Regions from separate parts of the Paenibacillus sp. FSL R5-0486 genome, predicted to be linked through region 3. Evidence: riboswitches for the same ligand, from Rfam matches in the RefSeq annotation. Region 3 holds a riboswitch; each other region holds the start of a gene.
What was found. Region 3 has a riboswitch for thiamine pyrophosphate ahead of MKY01_RS02415 (ABC transporter substrate-binding protein). Riboswitches for the same ligand answer to the same signal wherever they lie in the genome.
Positions count from the first base shown of each region.

Region 1: another riboswitch for thiamine pyrophosphate. It lies ahead of MKY01_RS18195 (thiamine phosphate synthase); the one in region 3 lies ahead of MKY01_RS02415 (ABC transporter substrate-binding protein).
Region 2: another riboswitch for thiamine pyrophosphate. It lies ahead of MKY01_RS04670 (ABC transporter ATP-binding protein); the one in region 3 lies ahead of MKY01_RS02415 (ABC transporter substrate-binding protein).

Region 1 is NZ_CP150237.1:4,096,738-4,103,386, reverse strand. It holds gene MKY01_RS18205 (hypothetical protein) at 1-105, shown strand, start outside; gene MKY01_RS18200 (ABC-F family ATP-binding cassette domain-containing protein) at 244-1,794, shown strand; TPP riboswitch at 1,870-1,979, shown strand; gene MKY01_RS18195 (thiamine phosphate synthase) at 2,206-2,868, shown strand; gene thiO (glycine oxidase ThiO) at 2,886-4,058, shown strand; gene thiS (sulfur carrier protein ThiS) at 4,055-4,258, shown strand; gene MKY01_RS18180 (thiazole synthase) at 4,261-5,028, shown strand; gene MKY01_RS18175 (ThiF family adenylyltransferase) at 5,025-6,074, shown strand; gene MKY01_RS18170 (response regulator transcription factor) at 6,194-6,649, shown strand, end outside.
Region 2 is NZ_CP150237.1:1,032,321-1,038,969, reverse strand. It holds gene MKY01_RS04685 (copper amine oxidase N-terminal domain-containing protein) at 1-174, shown strand, start outside; gene MKY01_RS04680 (pectate lyase) at 356-1,024, opposite strand; gene MKY01_RS04675 (radical SAM/SPASM domain-containing protein) at 1,372-2,247, opposite strand; TPP riboswitch at 2,465-2,567, shown strand; gene MKY01_RS04670 (ABC transporter ATP-binding protein) at 2,726-3,490, shown strand; gene MKY01_RS04665 (ABC transporter permease) at 3,480-4,307, shown strand; gene MKY01_RS04660 (ABC transporter substrate-binding protein) at 4,475-5,548, shown strand; gene thiM (hydroxyethylthiazole kinase) at 6,475-6,649, shown strand, end outside.
Region 3 is NZ_CP150237.1:504,086-510,734, forward strand. It holds gene MKY01_RS02395 (TatD family hydrolase) at 1-522, opposite strand, end outside; gene MKY01_RS02400 (ABC transporter ATP-binding protein) at 628-1,536, opposite strand; gene MKY01_RS02405 (ABC transporter permease) at 1,574-2,332, opposite strand; gene MKY01_RS02410 (thiamine-binding protein) at 2,332-2,622, opposite strand; gene MKY01_RS02415 (ABC transporter substrate-binding protein) at 2,847-3,887, opposite strand; TPP riboswitch at 4,194-4,306, opposite strand; gene MKY01_RS02420 (NAD(P)-dependent oxidoreductase) at 4,450-5,205, opposite strand; gene MKY01_RS02425 (VOC family protein) at 5,223-5,609, opposite strand; gene MKY01_RS02430 (hypothetical protein) at 5,784-6,296, shown strand.

The DNA of each region.
Region 1 (6,649 bases), 3.6 Mb from region 3:
TACCCCTCCACATGTGGTAATGGTTACCGTGCTGAAGAGGTGTTTACAGACGCAAGACAAGCAGCTGCACAAGGCAATTTTGAATATAAATGCTCTAATCGTTAGGGTAGCCTGTATGATAAAATCATGTAAGAGGTTCCTGAACTGTTTACATTACTTTCAGAAAAGACGGGACCTGTGCTAGAATAGGGTTTCGGAACAATAACAAAAGTAATGTCTAATAGATAGGAGCAACCTCATCTTATGAGTTTATTGTCAGTAGAGAACGTAAGTCACAATTTTGGAGATCGCACGTTATTTAAAAATGTATCGTTTCGTTTACTTGCCGGAGAGCGCGTAGGACTTGTTGGTGCCAATGGTGTGGGTAAATCCACATTAATGAACATCCTTACCGGTAAATTGCTTAAAGATAGTGGAAAAGTGGAATGGACACCTAAGGTCCGTTATGGATATCTGGATCAGCACACAAAGCTTACCCCAGGCAAAACCATTCGTGACGTTCTTAAAGATGCATTCCTTCCGTTGCTTGAATTAGAAAAAGAAATGATGAATATAACGGACCAGATGGCAGATGCAGATCCAGATAAGCTGGAGCAGTTGCTGGAAGAGATGGGCGATATTCAGGAACAACTGGAACAGGGCGACTTTTATCTGATTGACGTAAAAGTGGAAGAGATGGCCAATGGACTTGGTTTGTCCGCAATTGGTCTGGATCGGGATGTCGCAGCTCTAAGTGGTGGACAACGTACCAAGGTGCTTCTGGCCAAGCTTCTGCTTGAGAAACCTACAGCTCTTTTGCTGGATGAGCCGACCAACTATCTGGATGTAGAACACATTGAATGGTTGTCACGTTACCTGAAGGACTACCCTCATGCGTTTCTTTTAATCTCCCATGACACGGAATTCATGAATGAAGTCGTAAATGTCATTTATCATTTGGAATTTGCCAAATTAACGAGATATGCAGCGAACTATAACAAGTTCCTCGAGATGGCTGATATGAATAAAGCCCAGCATATTGATGCGTACGAGAAGCAGCAAGAGTACATCAAGAAGCAGGAAGATTTCATTCAGCGTAACAAGGCACGTGCTTCAACTTCTGGTCGAGCGAAGAGCCGGGAGAAGCAACTGGACAGAATTGAACGTATTGATCGTCCAGATGAAGCGGCCAAACCAACGTTCAAATTCAAGGATGCCCGCGCGAGCAGCAAAACGGTCTTTGAGGGCATTGATTTTGAAATTGGATATACGTATCCTTTGCTGCCTAAAATGACAATGACAATTGAACGTGGTGAAAAAATTGCCATCGTAGGTTGTAATGGTGTGGGTAAATCAACACTGCTGAAAACCATCCTGGGAAAAATATCTCCACTCAGTGGAAAGACTTTCTTGGGCGATTATCTCGAAACGGCCTATTTTGAGCAGGAAGTTCGTGCTGGGAATATCACGCCGATTGAGGATGTCTGGAATGAGTTTTCACATTTGACCCAGAATGAGGTCCGGGGTCATCTCGCTCGCTGCGGGTTGAAAAATGAGCACATTACCCGTCCGCTTAACATGCTGAGTGGTGGAGAGCAAGCCAAGGTTCGTCTATGCAAACTCTTGATGCGTGAAAGCAACTGGATTCTATTCGATGAGCCGACGAACCATTTGGATGTCACAGCTAAAGCTGAGTTACAGCGTGCCTTGCAAGAATTCAAGGGAACGGTGTTGCTGGTATCTCATGAACCTGATTTCTACGAGGGTTGGGTTACCAAAACATGGAATGTTGAAGAATGGTCTGAGAAAAACTAGACAATTCAAGCAACGCTTAATAGAAATGAACGGTGACAAAAAAATCCTTCTATGGTAACATAGGCTACAACTTCATATGAACACTAGGGGGGCCGCACGATGTGGCTGAGATGGAAGAATGCGATTCCGGACCCTTTGCACCTGATCTGGATCATACCAGCGTAGGGAAGTGGCGAGCGCGTTTCAGTGAATGACGTGAGCAAACGGCAATTCGAAAGAATTCAACCGTCTTGCTTAGTAAATTGAAACATGCAGTTGCGTGTATAACGTTATGGCTATAAGGTCTATAGCTTTATTGCACGAAATGAACTGTATGTATCAGTCAGTCATCTGGTCCTATAATTAATACGCAGCCACTCCCCTACGGGAGTGGCTTTTTTGTGTTTTCATAGCATTCACGCATGGAAGGAGATGAAAAGTACGGTAATTTCTCATGAACGTGTACACGGATCATTTGAACTGCATGTTGTATCTACGGGTGTAGGGAATCAAGCATCTTTTGTAAAAGCTGCAAAGGACGTTTGGCCATGGGTGGACTACATCCATATACGAGAGAAACAACTCTCGTGGCAACAAAAGATCGGTTGGGCTGAAAGTCTGCGTGGTGTTGGCGTTCCGTCTTGTCGCATCGTTATCAATGGTTCAGAGCTGCCTTCACAGAATGACATCTATGGCGGTGTACATTGGGGGCAAGATGCGATACGTAACTACAACCCTGCTGTTATAAGCAATGTCCAGCGAATTCGTCTGGGTGTATCTGTTCATTCAATCGATGAGGCAAAAATCGCTGAAGAACGGGGAGCCGATTACCTTTTCTTCGGGCATGTCTACTCAACCAACAGTAAGCCTGATCTTGAACCAAGAGGATTATATGCTCTGGCTGAAGTGTGCTCTGGTGTCTCCATTCCTGTCATGGCGATTGGGGGCATCGAACCGGGAAACATTCACGCTATTCGCTCTGCAGGCTCACAGGGAGTCGCTGTGATTTCGAATGTATGGGCGAGCGATTCCCCGGATCGGGCCGCTGAATCATTAAGGCAGGCTATCGTTGCTACAGAAAGTTTGAGCCGCTGAATCAAGGAGATGAGAGGATGAAAAAGATCATTACTGATAGACCGGATAAGATTTATGCAGAAACGATTATTGTAGGCGGAGGCGTTGTTGGATGTGCCATTGCGTATGAGCTTGCTTCCCATGGACAGGATGTGCTGTTACTGGAGCGTTCGACGATTGCAGGAGGCACTTCTTGCGCAGCGGCTGGGATGCTGGCAGCAGACAGTGAGGATTTTGCTCATCCTTTGATGGCTAAGCTCGCCAGGCAGAGTAGACAGTTACTTATCGAGCAACAGGTGCTAATGGCTACACTCAGTGAGGTAGAGACTGGCCTGCAACGCCAGGGATTCCTAACTCCTTTTCGTTCATACAGTGAATTAAGTAGCTATAAGAACAATCGGAAGTCTGCGTTGTCTGCTTCTGCTGATGAGGTGTGGTGGGACCGTTCCGTTGTGCAACAGGAGGCATCATGGCTTAACAGAGATACATATGGAGCCTACTACAGACCTTACGAGAGTGAGATTCTTCCAGTCCATCTAACGAAGGCATATGCTGAATCCGCTCAAGCATTGGGAGCACGGGTTATGGAGGACATACAGGATATACGTGTGCAAGCAAACGAACACGGCGTGCAGGGGATCACCACATCGATCGGTGAGATGAAATGCAAACATGTCATTATAGCGGCTGGATTACAGAGTGAAGAGTTGATGAGACATGTGAATCTGAGCTTGCCTGTGTGGTCGGTAAAAGGTGAAATAGCCGCCGTTCAGTTCTCAGATGAACATGCAGGGTACGGACCTGATAGAACGGTGTATGCAGAGGATATCTATATTGTTCCCAAAGCCAATGGAGAGGTTTGGCTTGGGGCAACCAGTCTGCCAGGCAGAACGGATTTGAACGTTTCTGTACAGGGTGTTCAGAAGCTGCTAACAGCGGCTACCCACTGGGTGCCTGGGATGAAGGAAGCACAATTTATACGAGCGTGGGCAGGCGTAAGACCGGCAACTCCCGATGGACTGCCTTATATAGGTGCTTGCAAGAGTATACCTGGGTTGTTTGCCGCCTTTGGACATTACCGCAACGGTATCTTGCTTAGTGCGATAACAGGCAGGCTTATCGCTGAGTTGCTCGCTGGCAAAAGCTCAGAAGAACTCGGAATTGAGGCGCTGAGCCCTGAGCGATTGAACAGAAAGGGAGTGGTGCAGTGAATATCATCGTTAATGGTCAACGGATGGAGATTGAAGACAGATTGAATCGTGTGGATAAATTACTCCAATCTTTTGATTTGCAAGTCAAGACTGTAGTTGTAGAGCTGAACAAGCATATTTTAACCCGTGAGTATCATGAAACGACGGCATTAAGAGAAGGCGATCGAATCGAGATTGTACATTTTGTAGGAGGCGGTTGATGATGTTGAACATTGGTAAATATACGTTTGAGTCCAGATTGTTGCTTGGAACAGGCAAGTTTTCGGATCTGGAAGTGCAAAGTCAGGCTGTGGAAGCATCTGAAACGGAAGTTTTGACCTTTGCTGTTCGTCGTCTGAATCTGGAAGAGCGTAACCAGAAGCATTTCCTGGATACGTTGGATCTGGATAAATACACACTTCTTCCGAATACGGCAGGGGCTTCCACTGCGGAAGAGGCGGTGCGGATTGCCGAGCTTGCGCGGGCTTCAGGACTTTGTGATATGATAAAAGTCGAAGTCATCGGAGATGGAATGACGTTACTCCCAGATCCGATTGAAACGTACAAGGCTTGCGAAATTTTGCTGGAAAAGGGCTTCACGGTATTGCCTTATATTTCGGATGATGTCATTCTGACCAAAAGGCTACAATTACTTGGCGTACATGCTGTAATGCCTGGCGCTTCTCCCATCGGAGCTGGTAGAGGTATCATCAATCCCTATAACCTTGAGATCATCATTGAGCAGGCCGTTGTACCTGTAATTGTGGATGCAGGATTGCGCTCCCCAAAAGATGCTGCTTATGCGATGGAACTTGGTGCCGATGGCGTATTGTTAAATACAGCCGTATCTGGATCAGGGGATCCAGTGAGCATGGCTAAAGCGATGCGATTGGGGGTAGAAGCGGGTAGATTGGCATATGAGGCAGGCATGATTCCCGTAAAGCGTTATGCAGCAGCCAGTAGTCCGGTGGAAGGAATGGTTCATACATGACAGATCAAATAACATCTTTCGAGCAGGCCGATCGTTATTCCAGACAGGAACGGTACGCGCCACTTGGTAAGGAAGGCCAGGCCAGATTAAAGGGCAGCAGAGTTTTAATTGTAGGCGCTGGCGCACTTGGAACAGGAATTGCAGAAACGTTAGTTCGTTCAGGAGTCGGACACTTAACGATTGTGGATCGTGATTATGTGGAGTGGAGTAACCTGCAGCGGCAGCAATTATATGTAGAACAGGACGCGCTTGAGCGGATACCGAAGGCAATGGCGGCGGAAAAACGTTTATCTGCCATTAATTCCACGGTTCATGTGGAAGGGAAAGTGTTGGACGTCAGAGTAGATGAGTTGGAAGAACTCGTTCAGCATACAGACTTGATCATGGATGCAACGGATAATTTTGATACCCGACTACTCATTAACGATATGGCACAGAAGCACGGTATTCCCTGGATTTATGGTGGATGCGTAGGTAGTTATGGTATTACCTATACGTTTATGCCCGGAGATACGCCATGTTTAAATTGTTTGCTGGGTGAAGTCCCTCTGGGTGGAGATACCTGTGATACGTCTGGCATCATACCTCAAGCGGTACAGATGGTAACGGCGAATCAGACCGCAGAAGCGATGAAGTTACTTAGTGGCAATGCAAATGCATTGAGACGTAAGTTATTGTCATTTGACGTGTGGAGGAACGAATACATATCCATCAATGTGGATGGTGCGAAAAAGAAAGACTGTCCTTCCTGCGGTACTTCGGCAACGTATCCATATCTTTCTGCGTCCAATCTGGAGAAAACCGATGTGTTGTGTGGCAGGGACACCGTTCAGATCCGACCTGCACGGCGCATGAATCTGGATCTTCAACAAACAGCGGAACGTCTGGATAGACTTCAAGAAGGAAAAGTGGAATCCAATCCGTTTCTGGTTTCTTTTACAACAGGAGTCCATAGAATGGTCATTTTCCAAGATGGACGTGTCCTCGTACACGGAACAAAAGACACAGCTGAAGCACGTACGCTCGTCCATCGTTACTTTGGTTAAAGCAAGAAAGAAGCAAAGTCTGTTCCCTTAAGGGAATGGACTTTTTCATTTTACGGCATGCTATCTGTACCAACCATTGCTGCGAGCAGTGGGGATAGAGACAGGCCGGGTGAAAAAGAGTGAAAACAGCCATTTTGCTGATTGGAGCAGGAGAGCAGGTCAGCCTTATTCAGGATGTTTTATGTAGCGAAGGGTATGAAGTGCAACGAATGGAGTGGTCTGAACTAAATCGATCCGTCGAGCCTTCGTTGTTGCATATTAACCTGATCATCCTGGTAGACCGGGAAGAGGGGACGAAACATTGTGGCCAGGATCAGAAATTAGAATTAAAACGATGGTTAGATAAAGGTCAGGTTATACCTCTACTGGTTATTACTTCAAATGCATCTCCTGAGTTCATCGTGGAATGGCTGGATTATGGAGCTAATGACGTGATGGAGGAACCGATCCACATGACCGTAATGCTTGCCAGAATACGAAACTTATTGCGTGTTTTTGCGAATGCAACACCAGAGGGCGAAGAAGTAATTGTAGTTCATGATCTTAAAGTGAATTTGCGTTCAAGACGGGTAAAT
Region 2 (6,649 bases), 530 kb from region 3:
GCTGAAGCAGGGACTCGTCCTTCCGTAACAGGTCAAACACTCGTATCATTTAAGTACTCTCGCATGCTTGAAGAAACCTCTTACGAAATCATGAACAAATTGGACTCTATTGATACCGGTTCTGTTGTCCCCGAGAAAGGCAAAGTCATCGTTGAAGTTCCGGGAGAGCAATAATTTGAGCATCCTCTATAAAACATTGCTCAGCAGAACTATACTATGACATCTGCATTACAAAGAGCGTCCCACAAAGTCATTGTAACAATGACCTTGGAACGCTCTTTTTGGCGTTATATTTTAACTTCAAATTACAAGCAGAGCTTAAACTTTTACCAACTCCAGCGATTCAATCTTCTGTCTAATATTGCGTGTTCCCAGACTGGCTCGTTTTCCCTGAAGCAAACCCCTTGAACAACGTTGGTACTTTGGAATAACGGGTATTCGTAATTTTCCCTTGTGATGTGCTGCTGTCTGTACGCATAATCGAATCTTTTACATTGGAAATGTTGGAGTTATCCAGCGTCATGTTAACTGCAAAGGAAGTTCCACCATTTTGGCGAACCAGTTTGCCAATATCATCTGCACGGAAATTTTTGATGTTAATTGTTCCAGCTGCATTCATCTGGAACACTTTATCATAAGCCTTATACGCTGCCCCACCGGTAATGTTAACCGTTCCGGCAGACTTCAATGTCAGTGCATCCTCGCCCACGTCCTGCCAGACCACATTCGATATATTACAGTTGCCATAACAGTGAACACCATCAGCAGCTGGTGATCCAATGTTTACGTTTTTGAGCGTGGCCCCTGCCTCCAGACGGAAGACTGGCTTCTGATTTTCTGCTTGAGATCCGTCGCCCAGTGTGGAAGGATTGGCTACAAATGTTTTACCTTGGCCGTCATAGGTCGTGCCCTTTGGAACCACAATGGTTGAATTTACAACCGTAGGCGCAGCCGCAGCCGGAACTGCACCAAATATAGAAGCAACCAAACCAGCGGACAGTAACAACGTCAACATTTTTTTCATAACTTTATTCCTCCCTTATTCTCTCGTTTTTTGGTAGTGTACAGCCTGGGCTTGTACTGGAAGATCTTCAGAGGTGCACCTCTGTCCGATCTACAACCTAATCTTACCAAATAAGGGAGGTAACTAGAATAATCATTAGATCAGATATATCATGACATCGTACAATCCCTGTCATATCGGCATTTTTTGCATGCTAGGTCTCTCAAGCAATATGCTCATATCAACCTCTGGTATGCTCATTTGTAACGTATATACCCCTCACTTAATCCCCGATAACAAAGAAAGACCACTGCATTTGTCTCCAAATGTGTGATCTTGAATGGCTTCTGGCTTGCTGATATAAGATATCAGGCTCCAAATCTCTGACGATAACCGCACTTTCTACACAACTCTTCTACAGCTTCGCGTTTGGAGAAGCCATATACCAGATTGTTCGCTCGCTCACCCTCAATAATCTCCGAGAATGACTTCTCGTGCACATTACCAAGGTTAATCACACCCTCGCCATCGAGACAGCATGGAACCACCGTTCCATCTACAAGCACAGCTGCCTGACCGCGAAGTGCATGGCAAAAGCCTTTACCGTCATCTTCAGGTGCATCCAGACTTGGCCACTGGAACTCATGGTCCTGATTCAGGTATACATTCGGGGCAATTTTGACCCCGCTGCCTGGAACTACTTTTTCCTCAATGCGGAAGTCCAGATTAAACTCACGTTCCAATACTTCAAGGGTCTCCCGATTTCGATTCATCTGAGCATTTGTGAAGTTATCCTGTGTCAGATTCCACAACCGGAATGAAATGATGACATTGTGCTTAACGGCCTCGTGTACAAAGGACAAAATATGACGCAGATACCCGTCACGATCTGTTGAACCTTCATGCCCATCGAAGCTGTGCAGGGAGAAATTCATCTGCCGCAGCGCCGGTTTGCCAAGCAATTTATGCTGAGTCTTGGGCAGCAGTGTACCATTCGTTGTAATGTTCACCTTGAGTCCCTTCTCATGTGCGGAATCGAGCAACAGATCTATTTTGGGATGCAACAAGGGTTCACCTTTGACATGTAAGTAAATATGATTGGTGTGTGGTTTAACTTGATCCAGTATATTGTTGAAGACTTCAGGGTCAATGAATCCTTTGGCACGCTGTGTCTGCGGACAGAAGCTGCATGCCAGATTGCAGATACTCGTGATCTCAATATATACTTTTTTGAACGTTTTCAACTCGGGTCCCCATTCTGCCTAGGAGGGAGAACAATCCCACCTGCATTTGTGATCCGGCCAATATGCGCCACCACTATTATATCGGGTTAGGGAGCCCAGGTAAATTGTTCAGTTGTTCGGGTATGACTCCAAGTTCATCTCAAGAATTCTATCATGCTGCCTCTTTACAGTTCATGTTCGATTGATATATGCTGAACACACAACTGCATATCTTGAACTTTTGCACTAGGGGAGCCTTGCGGCTGAGACGAATATGACTATTCGGACCCTTTGAACCTGATCTGGATCATACCAGCGGAGGGAAGTGGAGCGGCCTTTTAGTAAGCGGAATTTTTTCATGTATGTGAAGATAAATTGCGGATTTAACTTACAGACCCACTCATTTCTCCGGAAATGGGTGGGTCTTTTTTGTTCCTTTTGCAGAGTATAGGATGCCGTTGTTATTGCAGTAGTCTGACATCAAGGGGGTGAGGATCAGATGGATAACCATGTAACCATTCACAACGTAAGCTTTGCTTTTCCCGAAAAAAAGGGTTCCCCTGTGCTCTCCAATGTGTCGCTTCAGGTTCAACAAGGAGAATTTGTCTCGCTCATCGGCTCCAGCGGATCAGGTAAAAGCACGCTCTTCAAGCTGCTCGCAGGCTTGCATGAACCAACCGTTGGCACCATCGATATAGCTGATGTCCCGCAAGGACAACGGCTCGGACGAGTCGCCTATATGCCGCAGAAAGATCTGCTGTTATCCTGGCGTACCGTCATGGAGAACTGCATGCTACCTGCCGAGCTTGCACCAGGCCGACAGGATAAGGACAAACTACGAGCCGATATCATCGCAGGATTGGCAAGGTTCGGCTTGTCCGGTTATGAACATTCCTATCCGGATGAGTTATCCGGCGGCATGCGGCAGCGGGTGGCATTGCTTCGTACCTTGCTTACAGGCGGGCAGCTCATGTTGCTGGATGAACCCTTCGGTGCACTCGACGCATTAACCAAACGAGAAATGCATCGCTGGTTGCTGGAGCTGTGGGAGAGCTTTGGCCAAACCGTGATGTTCATTACACATGACATCGAAGAAGCCCTGCTGTTAAGTGACCGTATCATTCTGTTAACTCCAGGAGGGCAAGGTCAGCAGTTGCAGGAGATGACGGTTCCTTTACCACGCCCAAGGCATTCGGACATGATCTACGAACCGGCTCTCGTGCAGATGAGGCAACAACTGGAGGAACAATTGCATGCACGATAGAGCTGAGGTTAGCGTCTGGACGTGGTGTTTAAAGTGGCTCTCGAGGTCGTTTTCCCAATATGGTCTGTTCATTATGCTCATGTTCTTATTACTGGCGATCTGGGAAGTGATTGTGCGTATGGGATGGGTGCCCTCCTTCATCATTCCTGCACCCACGGCCATCGTAAGCTCACTGGTTGAGCATCGCCGTCTGCTGTTGACCATCCATCTGCCTGCTACCTTTATGGAGGTTGTTGTTGGTTTTGTCTTGTCCATAGTGACTGGAATTACGCTGGCAACAGGCATGCATATGAACCGATCGATTGAAAGGGCATTGTATCCCTTCATCGTGATCAGTCAGACCATACCGTTGATTGCCTTGTCCCCCGTATTTATCCTGTGGTTTGGTTACACGTTGTGGAGCAAAGTCGCCGTGGTATTTTTAATCGCATTCTTCCCCATTGTGGTCAGTACCTACGATGGACTCCGCCAAGGCGATCCAGAGCAGCGTGAACTGTTGCTCACCATGGGCGCCAGCAAGTGGGATATTTTTTGCAAACTCCAGGTTCCGCTGGCACTTCCCTCTTTTTTCTCGGGGCTAAAGATGTCTGTGGTGTACTGCGTGGTTGGGGCAACGATTGGCGAATGGCTCGGTGGTAGCAAAGGTCTAGGGTACTTCAGCCGTCGTATGTCCAGCAACATGAACACGGATGCGATGTTTGCCGCCATTTTGCTGTTATCCCTGCTTGGGATCGTTTTGTTTGTACTGATTACCTGGCTGGAGAAACGGTTTAGCATACGGCGTCATCGTCATGGAGGCAAAAGAAAGGTTGGATAATACTTAGACAGAAATTAGATGTAAATACAGTAGTTACAATCTTCAAAACAAAACATATCTTATGCACAATTTCAGCAACATCTTCAATCAGTTCATTGTCACATTATCGTTAACATGCTGTTGCCCATTTTCTACAAATCAAAACGATGAAATGAGGAACTTCATTTATGAATAACAAAGGTATATACTCCCTGCTTCCCATCATACTCATTAGCCTTTTGCTGATCGTTAGCGGATGCAGCACCACAGACAATAGCCAAAATACGCCAACAACAGATTCGGCAACCAATACACAGCAAACAGATCCGTCTGCAACCGAACCTGCATCAGACGCCAAAGATAAACTGTCTATCATGCTCGACTGGTACCCGAATGCAGTACACTCCTTCATCTATGTGGCTCAGGAAAAAGGATACTTTGCAGACCAAGGTCTGGATCTCGATATTCAGATGCCTGCGGATACCAATGATTCGCTCAAACTTGTTGCTGCCGGAAAAATTGATCTGGCCCTAAGTTACCAGCCCCAAATCTTGCTCGCGCGTGGCGAGAACATTCCTGTACGTTCCATTGCTGCTGTTGTTCGGCACCCGCTTGTGCATCTGTTGACCGAAGCGAATGGCAACGTAAGTTCACCCAAAGATCTTGAAGAAAAGACTGTTGGTTATTCCTCCATTCCTCTGTACGAAGCGATGGTACGCACGATGATCAGTAAGGATGGCGGCAATCCCGACAACATAAATCTGGTCGACGTTGGGTTCGATCTGATTCCTTCGCTGGCTTCCGGACAAGCGGATGCGATTATGGGTGGTTTTATTAACCATGAACAATTGATTTTGGAGAAAGAAGGACATGCCATGAAATCGATTAACCCCGTCGATTATGGTGTGCCTGATTATTATGAATTGGTCCTGACTGCAAGTGAAGCTGGCATTGAAGCAAAAAAAGACCAACTTACCCGGTTCGTCAAAGCGGTCCAGGAAGGACAGAAATATGTGACTGAGCATCCAGAAGAAGCCTTGAGTATTCTGCTCGCTCATGAGAATGAAACATCACCGCTTGACCCGGAGATCGAAACCAAAAGCCTGGCAATTCTGCTACCACTCATGAATGAAGAAGGCCAACCATTTGGTCGGCAGGAAATGGAATCGTGGGAAAATGTACGTACATGGCTCGTTGAACAGGATTTGATTCCTGAATCGGTGAAAGCCGAGGATACTTTTATTACTCTGCAAGGAGAGTAAATAAAGGAGAGCAACGCGAATAAAGGAAAAGTGATTGAACATAAAGGGAATGAAAGCAATGTGATTAAAAGCAAAGTTAGCAAAACGTAGGATCGAATGCATGAAGTTTTGCGAAATGGAATTGGCCTGAAGCAAGCATCGGAGGATCAGAATTTATAACAATCCTAAGTGGCTTGATGTGCATCTGGGCAGATTGATATGCGTTTGGGTGGCTTGTTGATATGTATTTGGTAATGTAATTAGCGCTTATCTTCAAGCCTACTGGGAGCTGAAACGCTCCTTAACTTGATCGAAACAGAGCATGCTACGACCGCTAACGAATCTGAGGCGTCCTATTCAGGGATTTGGAGCGGTTGCAGAAATCTAAAGAACCTGAAACATGTTATATCAGAATAAATAGCTGTTTGCAGCGTTTTGGTCAGGAGATTCTGGGAATAACGTGTCTGATGTTCCTTACATTTCAAAAGGAGGACCTGACAGCCAAATAAGACGTCCTGTGTTCTTTAGAAACATCGTCTGACCAGTCGTGCCCCGATCGATCGTGCCCCAATCAGTTGGGTATCGACCAGCCTGGACTTCAAGACACTGGTTGGATGCTAACATCCATCACAGTATTGCTTGCCTGAGTTTGGAGAAATACCCTGGGTTCACTTTCTGTATTTTGTATCGTTTCGTTTTTTACTGTTTCGCTAGATATCGATCAGAATGATTCAATTTGTCTATATCCAGTTCCAAAAATCCATTTTAGTGAGTTATGAAATTGATTTAGATTTTACGTTTCTGCTTTTCCCGCATTAATGCATCTGGCTGTTGTTAGACTCTGCGCCCCAACTCAACAAGGGAACTCATATCCAATTATTCTGTTGAGTGACTCCAGATATCGGACTTCCGCCGATCGGGTTACTTCAAAACAAGGAGGAAATTATATGTCTTATCTGGAACGTGTTCGTACGCAAAATCCGCTGGTACACAATATCACTAACCTTGTCGTGGCTCCCTTCACAGCCAATGGTCTGCTTGCACTCGGTGCGTCCCCTTTTATGGCCTATGCTCATGAAGAGGTCGCTGATGTCGCCAAGATGTCAGGAGCCGTGGTACTCA
Region 3 (6,649 bases):
GCGAGAACCTTTGAACCAGTGGAAATGAGCACGTCGGAACTGATATTGCTCCAGCAAATCACAGACGATATCCGCATCATCGTATACCGCATGAAGGACAAGTGGTTTGTTATGTTTTTTGGCAAGTTGGATGAAACGTTCAAGCAGTTCAATGTACCCGCTCTGATCGAAGCGTTGCCCTGCCTGCTCCGCTTCCTGACGATTGTAATAGGGAAGGCCAACTTCTCCTATGGCTGTGGCTTGTCCCATATGCTTCTCGATCCATTGGAAGAAGAGGTCCATTTCTGCAATGGACGGCAGTTCCTGTTCCGGATGGAAACCGAAGGCCGGATAGATGTTACGTGGATGTTGTTTTGCAAGCTCCAGATTGGTCTTGGCAGAAGCGAGATTCATGGACACGGCAATGACTGCTTCGACCTGCTGAGACGGAAACGATAGCAGCATCTCGCGTTGTTCGTCAGGGGTATACTGATCGAAGTGAATATGAGCATCAATTAATGGTGCAAAAGCTTGAGAATGCACGAGGGAATTCCTCCTTGTGTTCAGTTATATTCTAACTATGTTACGCAGAATTTCTTATGGCGGATCACCCATTAAAGGAAATAAATAACTTAAAAACCCGCACTATCAAGATAGGCGGGCTTTCTGCTGTTCTTCTCGCATCCACTGTGCAATCTGCCGTTTACGCTCCAGGAAAGCGGATTCCTCCGTAATTTCTTCTCGTCTTGGGCGATCAAAAGGAACATGTACCTCGTGCAACACCGTTGCAGGTCGGTTGGATAATACATAGACCCGATCTGCAAGTAGCAATGCTTCTTCGATATTGTGGGTGATGAACAGCACCGAGCGGCGGTTCTGTTCCCAGATATCGAGCAACCAGCGTTGCATGTCGCTACGTGTCAGTGCATCCAGTGCGCTGAAAGGTTCGTCCAGCAGCATGAGTTCCTGCGGACTGAGCAGGGCACGCAGAAATGCAGCACGCTGCTGCATTCCGCCCGACAGCATATGAGGATAGGCCTGCTCGAACCCGGCAAGACCCACGCTGCTTAACCACTTTCGAGCCTCTGCAAGTGCTTCGGCCCGAGGTGGAGCACTTGAAGCTACTTCACCAGCAAGCAGTACATTATCTTCAATGGTGCGCCACGGGAAAAGAGCAGGCTGTTGGGGCATATAACTGATCTTGCCACGCTGTCCCGTTACATTCTGACCGTTCATAAGCACTTGGCCTTCCTGTGGCTTCAGCAGACCGCCGATGATATGGAACAGGGTGCTCTTGCCACAGCCAGAAGGTCCAACGATAGCAACAAACTCGCCTTGCTCCACAGTCAGGGACAGGCCGTTCAGAACCGGTAGCTTGCTACGCCGTTCACGGAATGATGCATGAACATTAACAACGTCCAGTGCAGGTGGAACCGGAGCAGGAGTCGTGTTGGCAGGTCGATCAGGCGTAGCCGAGTTAAACTTTTCACCGTGCGTTGGCTCCATTACACTTGCTCCTCGTCCAGGCTGGACTTGTTCATCCTGTTGCAGATTCATATGGTCATCACTTCCTAATATACAGATTACTTCTTTACTACCGCTTTTGTGGCCGCCAGCGCACGAGCAGCTTCTCCAGCAGGGCAATGAACAGGAAGAGCAGCAAGCTGAGCGCGACAATAATCATGATCGCCACGAATAGGCGGTCCGTACGATAAGCCGACTTTTGCAACATCATATAATAACCAATACCCTTGTCTGCACCAATCCATTCGGCGATGATGGCGCCCATCACGCTATAGGTAGCGGCGATTTTGACACCGGAGAACACGGATGGCAGCGCATGGGGGAGCTCCAGCTTCCAGAAGATCTGATGACGTTTCGCACCAGCCATGCGCATATAGTTCATCATCGCCGCGTCAGTACGGGTCAAGCCATCCATGGCCGCCACTGCAACGGGGAAGAAGCAGACCAGAATGATTGTAATCAGCTTGGGCAGTAGCCCGAATCCGAACCAGATTAACAGGAGCGGCGCGAGCGCGATGGTCGGAATATTTTGACTAAGAATAAGTAAAGGATACAGGGCTGACTTGAGAAAAGGGACCAAATGCAGTACCATCGCAATCAGTAATCCAACCGCTGTTCCAGCGGCGAATCCAATCAGCGTTAACTGAATGGTTGCGGAAGCGTGCATGCCAAGCCGTTCGGCCTGGGTTGCCGCTTCGCGGGCGATGTCGGACGGTGAAGGCAGCATCCATTTCTCAATATGGAAGAGGGAGACGGCTCCCTGCCATATCGCTATAAAGAGAATAACCGCCACAATGGGCGGCCATACACTTTTGAAATAGGCAGGCATTAGCGATACTTCTCCGTCAGGGTATCCATGCTGAAGCCGGTAGGGCTATGGGCGATTTTGATCTGGGAGATGATGCTTGGGCTGCCAGCCTCCACGAGTACCTCGTGCATTTTACGGACAACTTCCAGCAGTTCCTCTAGTTCCCCCTCCATCGTGGTGTCGAGCGCGTTCACCTGATATTTCAGGCCGGATTGCTGAATAACTTCAATGGCGCGATCAACGTAAGGATAAGAGTTCTCGCCATTTGGCGTTTTCGGGATAACCTGAATACTAAGTAGTGTGCTTGCCATGAGAGATCACGGCTCCTTTCGTGATATATAAAATGAACTAATGACTGTTACACTTGCCACTTCGATGACAGAATAACCTTCCAATCGCTGTTATCCCCAGATTTTTTTGATTCCCTTTCTCTAAAGGGAAAATCCGGTGATAAAGGCGACCGCTTCGCTTTTTCACGTTATTTCTGTCCTCTCCGTCCTCGTGTAAAATTTAAGTTCGTTTTATATGAGAAATTTTATTGGGGTAAGAACTCGTTCGTATATGCCGTGCTCACATCGATCTGTTCATCCAGCAGTTTTTTGCTAAACATCCAGTCGGTGTAGTTCTGCCACACTTCCTGTTTTTGCTCACCCCAGCGCGGGGCGTCATCCGTGTATTTCGGACTGAGCCATTTCTGGCTTGCCAGTACGAGGTCCTTGTCCAGATCCGGTACGGCCTTGATCAGAATGTTTGCTGCGTCTTCGGGATGATCAATTGCGTATTGATACCCTTCGGAGGTGGCTTTCAGGAATGCTTTCACCAACTCAGGGTCGTTTTGGATCGTCTGCTCGTTTGTTACGAGGACAGGCGTGTAGTAATCCAATGCATCTGAATAATCCTTCACATATAACATGTCGATGGGCTCCCCGCGCAGTTCGGCTTCAATACCCGTCCAGGCGTAGAAAATCCATGCAAAATCAATGTCCCGTTTTACTGCGGTGAAAAAGTCGGCGTCACCCATATTAATGTTTTTGACTTTGGATACATCGGCTCCGTCGCCTTCCATAATGGATTGCATCACGGCTTCTTCGACTGGGGAACCCCAACCGCCATAGGTTTTACCTTCAAAATCTTTCGGTGACTTGATATTCCGATCCGCCGGAGCAGCGAACCCGGATGTATTATGCTGAATAACTGCTGCGATGGATACCAGTGGAACACCCTGTGTGCGGGCTTGAGTTACACTCTCCTGATAACTTACGCCAAAAGGCACTTCATTGGAGGCAACCATTGTATCTGCGCCACCGGCACCTGGTTGTACAATCTCCACGTTCAAGCCTTCGGCCTTATAAAAACCTTGATCTACAGCTGCATACAGGCCTGTATGATTCGTATTTGGTGTCCAGTCGAGCACCACTTTAATATCTTTCAGGGCGGCAGTGTCACCTTCGTTGCTGCTTTCCGTATTTGTGTTGCCGTTCTGCCCAGCTGGGGCAGCTTCTTTGCCACCACATGCGGCTACAGTCACCATAAGCACGCACAAGAGCAACAATCCCATCGTTTTACGCCATTTCATCTGTGGTCTCTCCTTCGGTATGTCCGGCCGATTGGCACGGGGTACTCCTTGGCTTCATATCCAATCATCTTGCATAAATCGACAGATTTATACCAGTTGAGATCCGGATGACGTTATTTTTGAATAAGTAAAACGTCCATCGATGTCATTCAAGGAAGCCAGACTGCGCTTAGCGGCAGTTTTTCTTGCAATATCAGGAAGGTGATGCTTCCAAACTTATACTTTCTGATAGTAACAAAAAAAGCGCCCCGTATTCCGGGACGCGTGCAGGCGTTAGAGAGGTGGCGTTCAGCCATAGGGCTGTGCCATTTCGATATACTCCGATTCCTACGCTGGCATGATCCAGATCAGGTCTAAGGGTTAGTATCTTGGTGGGATACACTCTCAGCCGGCCAATTCCGACTCCCCTGGGAAACTATGAAGTTACGGGCATTACTAGGTGTAATTATAGGCCAGAGGGTAGGACCTGTCCAGTCATGAACTGGATAGGGACACGTATAAGTTATAAACAGGCCGTTATACATATGTATAACAGCCTGTTTGGATGTGTTATTTTCAATAATTATCGTGGGGAATCATATAAGGCAATCTGACTGAGTGCAAAAGCATCGGATTTTGGGTCATAACCTACCTGTTTCTGAGTGGTTTCCAGATTTAATCGTTTAAACCGATTATTCGAGATCCCATGCAGTATGGTGAAGGGTTCCAGATCGGTAGTTGTAATTGCTTTGAACATCAAATCACACAAGTCAGCCGGACTAATATACGCGCTCATATCCCTTGCCTCCAGCACGGGTCCGTCCGGTTGAAAATCATCATATGCACCTATACGTATTGCTACACTTTGTAAACCTTCGGTATACGCAAAATAGGAAGCGAGCGATTCTCCAAAACATTTGCTAACCCCGTACAAATTCCGTGGGCGTGTGGGCATGTCCGGATAGACTTGAGCATCAATGGGATACCCCTCAATCGTCTGTGCACTGCTTGCAAGAATGACTCTTCGTACACTTTGGTCTTTAGCTGCACGGAATACATTAAATGTGCCTTTGATATTGATGTCCAACAACGATTCATAAAATCCGGCATTCGGGGAAGGATCTCCAGCCAGATGTACAACCACATCCATGCCTTCGCAAGCACGCTGACAGGCTTCGGGGTCTGTCACATCCAGTGTCATGATCTCATGGCTGGTCCCTTGATACGTATGCAGTCTGTCGATATTTAAATCCGTTAGTCGCAGGCGAAATGCTTCTGACAAGTGTTGGGACAAGTCACGTCCAATTTTTCCGGCTGCGCCAGTAATTAAAATGTTCATGAAATCAGCTCCAATTCTTAGCGCTGGAAGAACTCAATCCATTCCTTTTCAGGTCCATAGATGAAGAAATAGCGGTAACCGTTAGGCAGTGTGATAATCTCTCCGTCGATAAATTCGGCTTCGGTGGATTGAATGCGTTTGTACTCAGAATCAAGATCATCCACGTGGATCGCAAAATGGTGCACCGTACCTTCAGAAGGCAGCTTGTCGCTGTATCCTTGAATTAACTCAATCTCAGTCTCATTACTTCCATTGAAGCCAAGGAAGGCGAGCTGAATGATACCGTTGGTATGGGTCACCCGGTCTTTCAATTCAAGACCAACGATCTCCGTGTAGAAACGCAGCGTGGTCTCCAGATCACGAACGGCAATGCCGACGTGGTCAATGCGCTTTTGAAAACTCACAATCAAAAACCTCCTTATGTAGTGAATGTTTCTACCATTTTAAGGGATAGCATAGAGCTGTACTACATGGTTGTCAAATCCAATTTTAAATTGGAAAAATCATAATTGTTCACAAAATGTTCACTTATGTGAAGGGTTTCCTCATCTCTATAATTACGAAGGTAAACAGAGAGGATGAGAGAATTGCCAACAAGCAAGAAGGAACAGATTATTTTGGGATTAATGATGTGTACAGGAATGGTCTTGGTCATGATGTTCTTCAATCTATGGCACAGTGGGTTACTCGGCAAGATGTCCCCGCTTGAGATACTGCTTCAATTCATATTATGTTTTGTCATCGCGTTTCTGGTGGAGTCTTTCATTGTTGGCCCTGTGGCGAGAAAGATTGCATTCTCCTTGCCCTTCGACAAGTCCAATAAGATTTTAGGTGTGCTCGTCATTTCATTTTTCATGGTGATTGGCATGGTTCTGATCATGTCCATGTATGGAATGATCTCGGCATATCTCGCTGATCAATTAAATGGGGGGTCATCCGTAATCCGTACGTATCTCCATACAATCGCTCGTAACTTCAGCCTGGCGCTTCCATATCAGTTGATCGTTCTGGGACCACTCGTCCGATATGTATTCGGTAAATTCATCAAGGATAACGGGCCTGTATTGCCTGTCGTTAATAAAAGTGTGTGATTTGGTTGACCATAAGTATTTCCTGGGCAATCTTGTGCAAATGAATAGATATTATTCTCACCTTTAATGAAAGGAGATGAGAGAGGCAAAGATAGGGTACTTGCCGCCATATTACAGCGCTAACGAATCGAGGACACCTTATTAGGCGAGTTTCTAAGGGAATGAAAACCTAACGAATCTCAGCGGTGTTATTATGCAAAAAACCTCCAACGAGACATTTAATTGAAGCTAATTATCTATAATAACGTCTCTAGGATTCGTTAGATTTCAAACATGCGGAAATGGAGGGGGATAGCGTGTGCTAGGTTCGTTAGAACAGAATAATGCTACAAAAAGATGTCCACCGTCAGGTC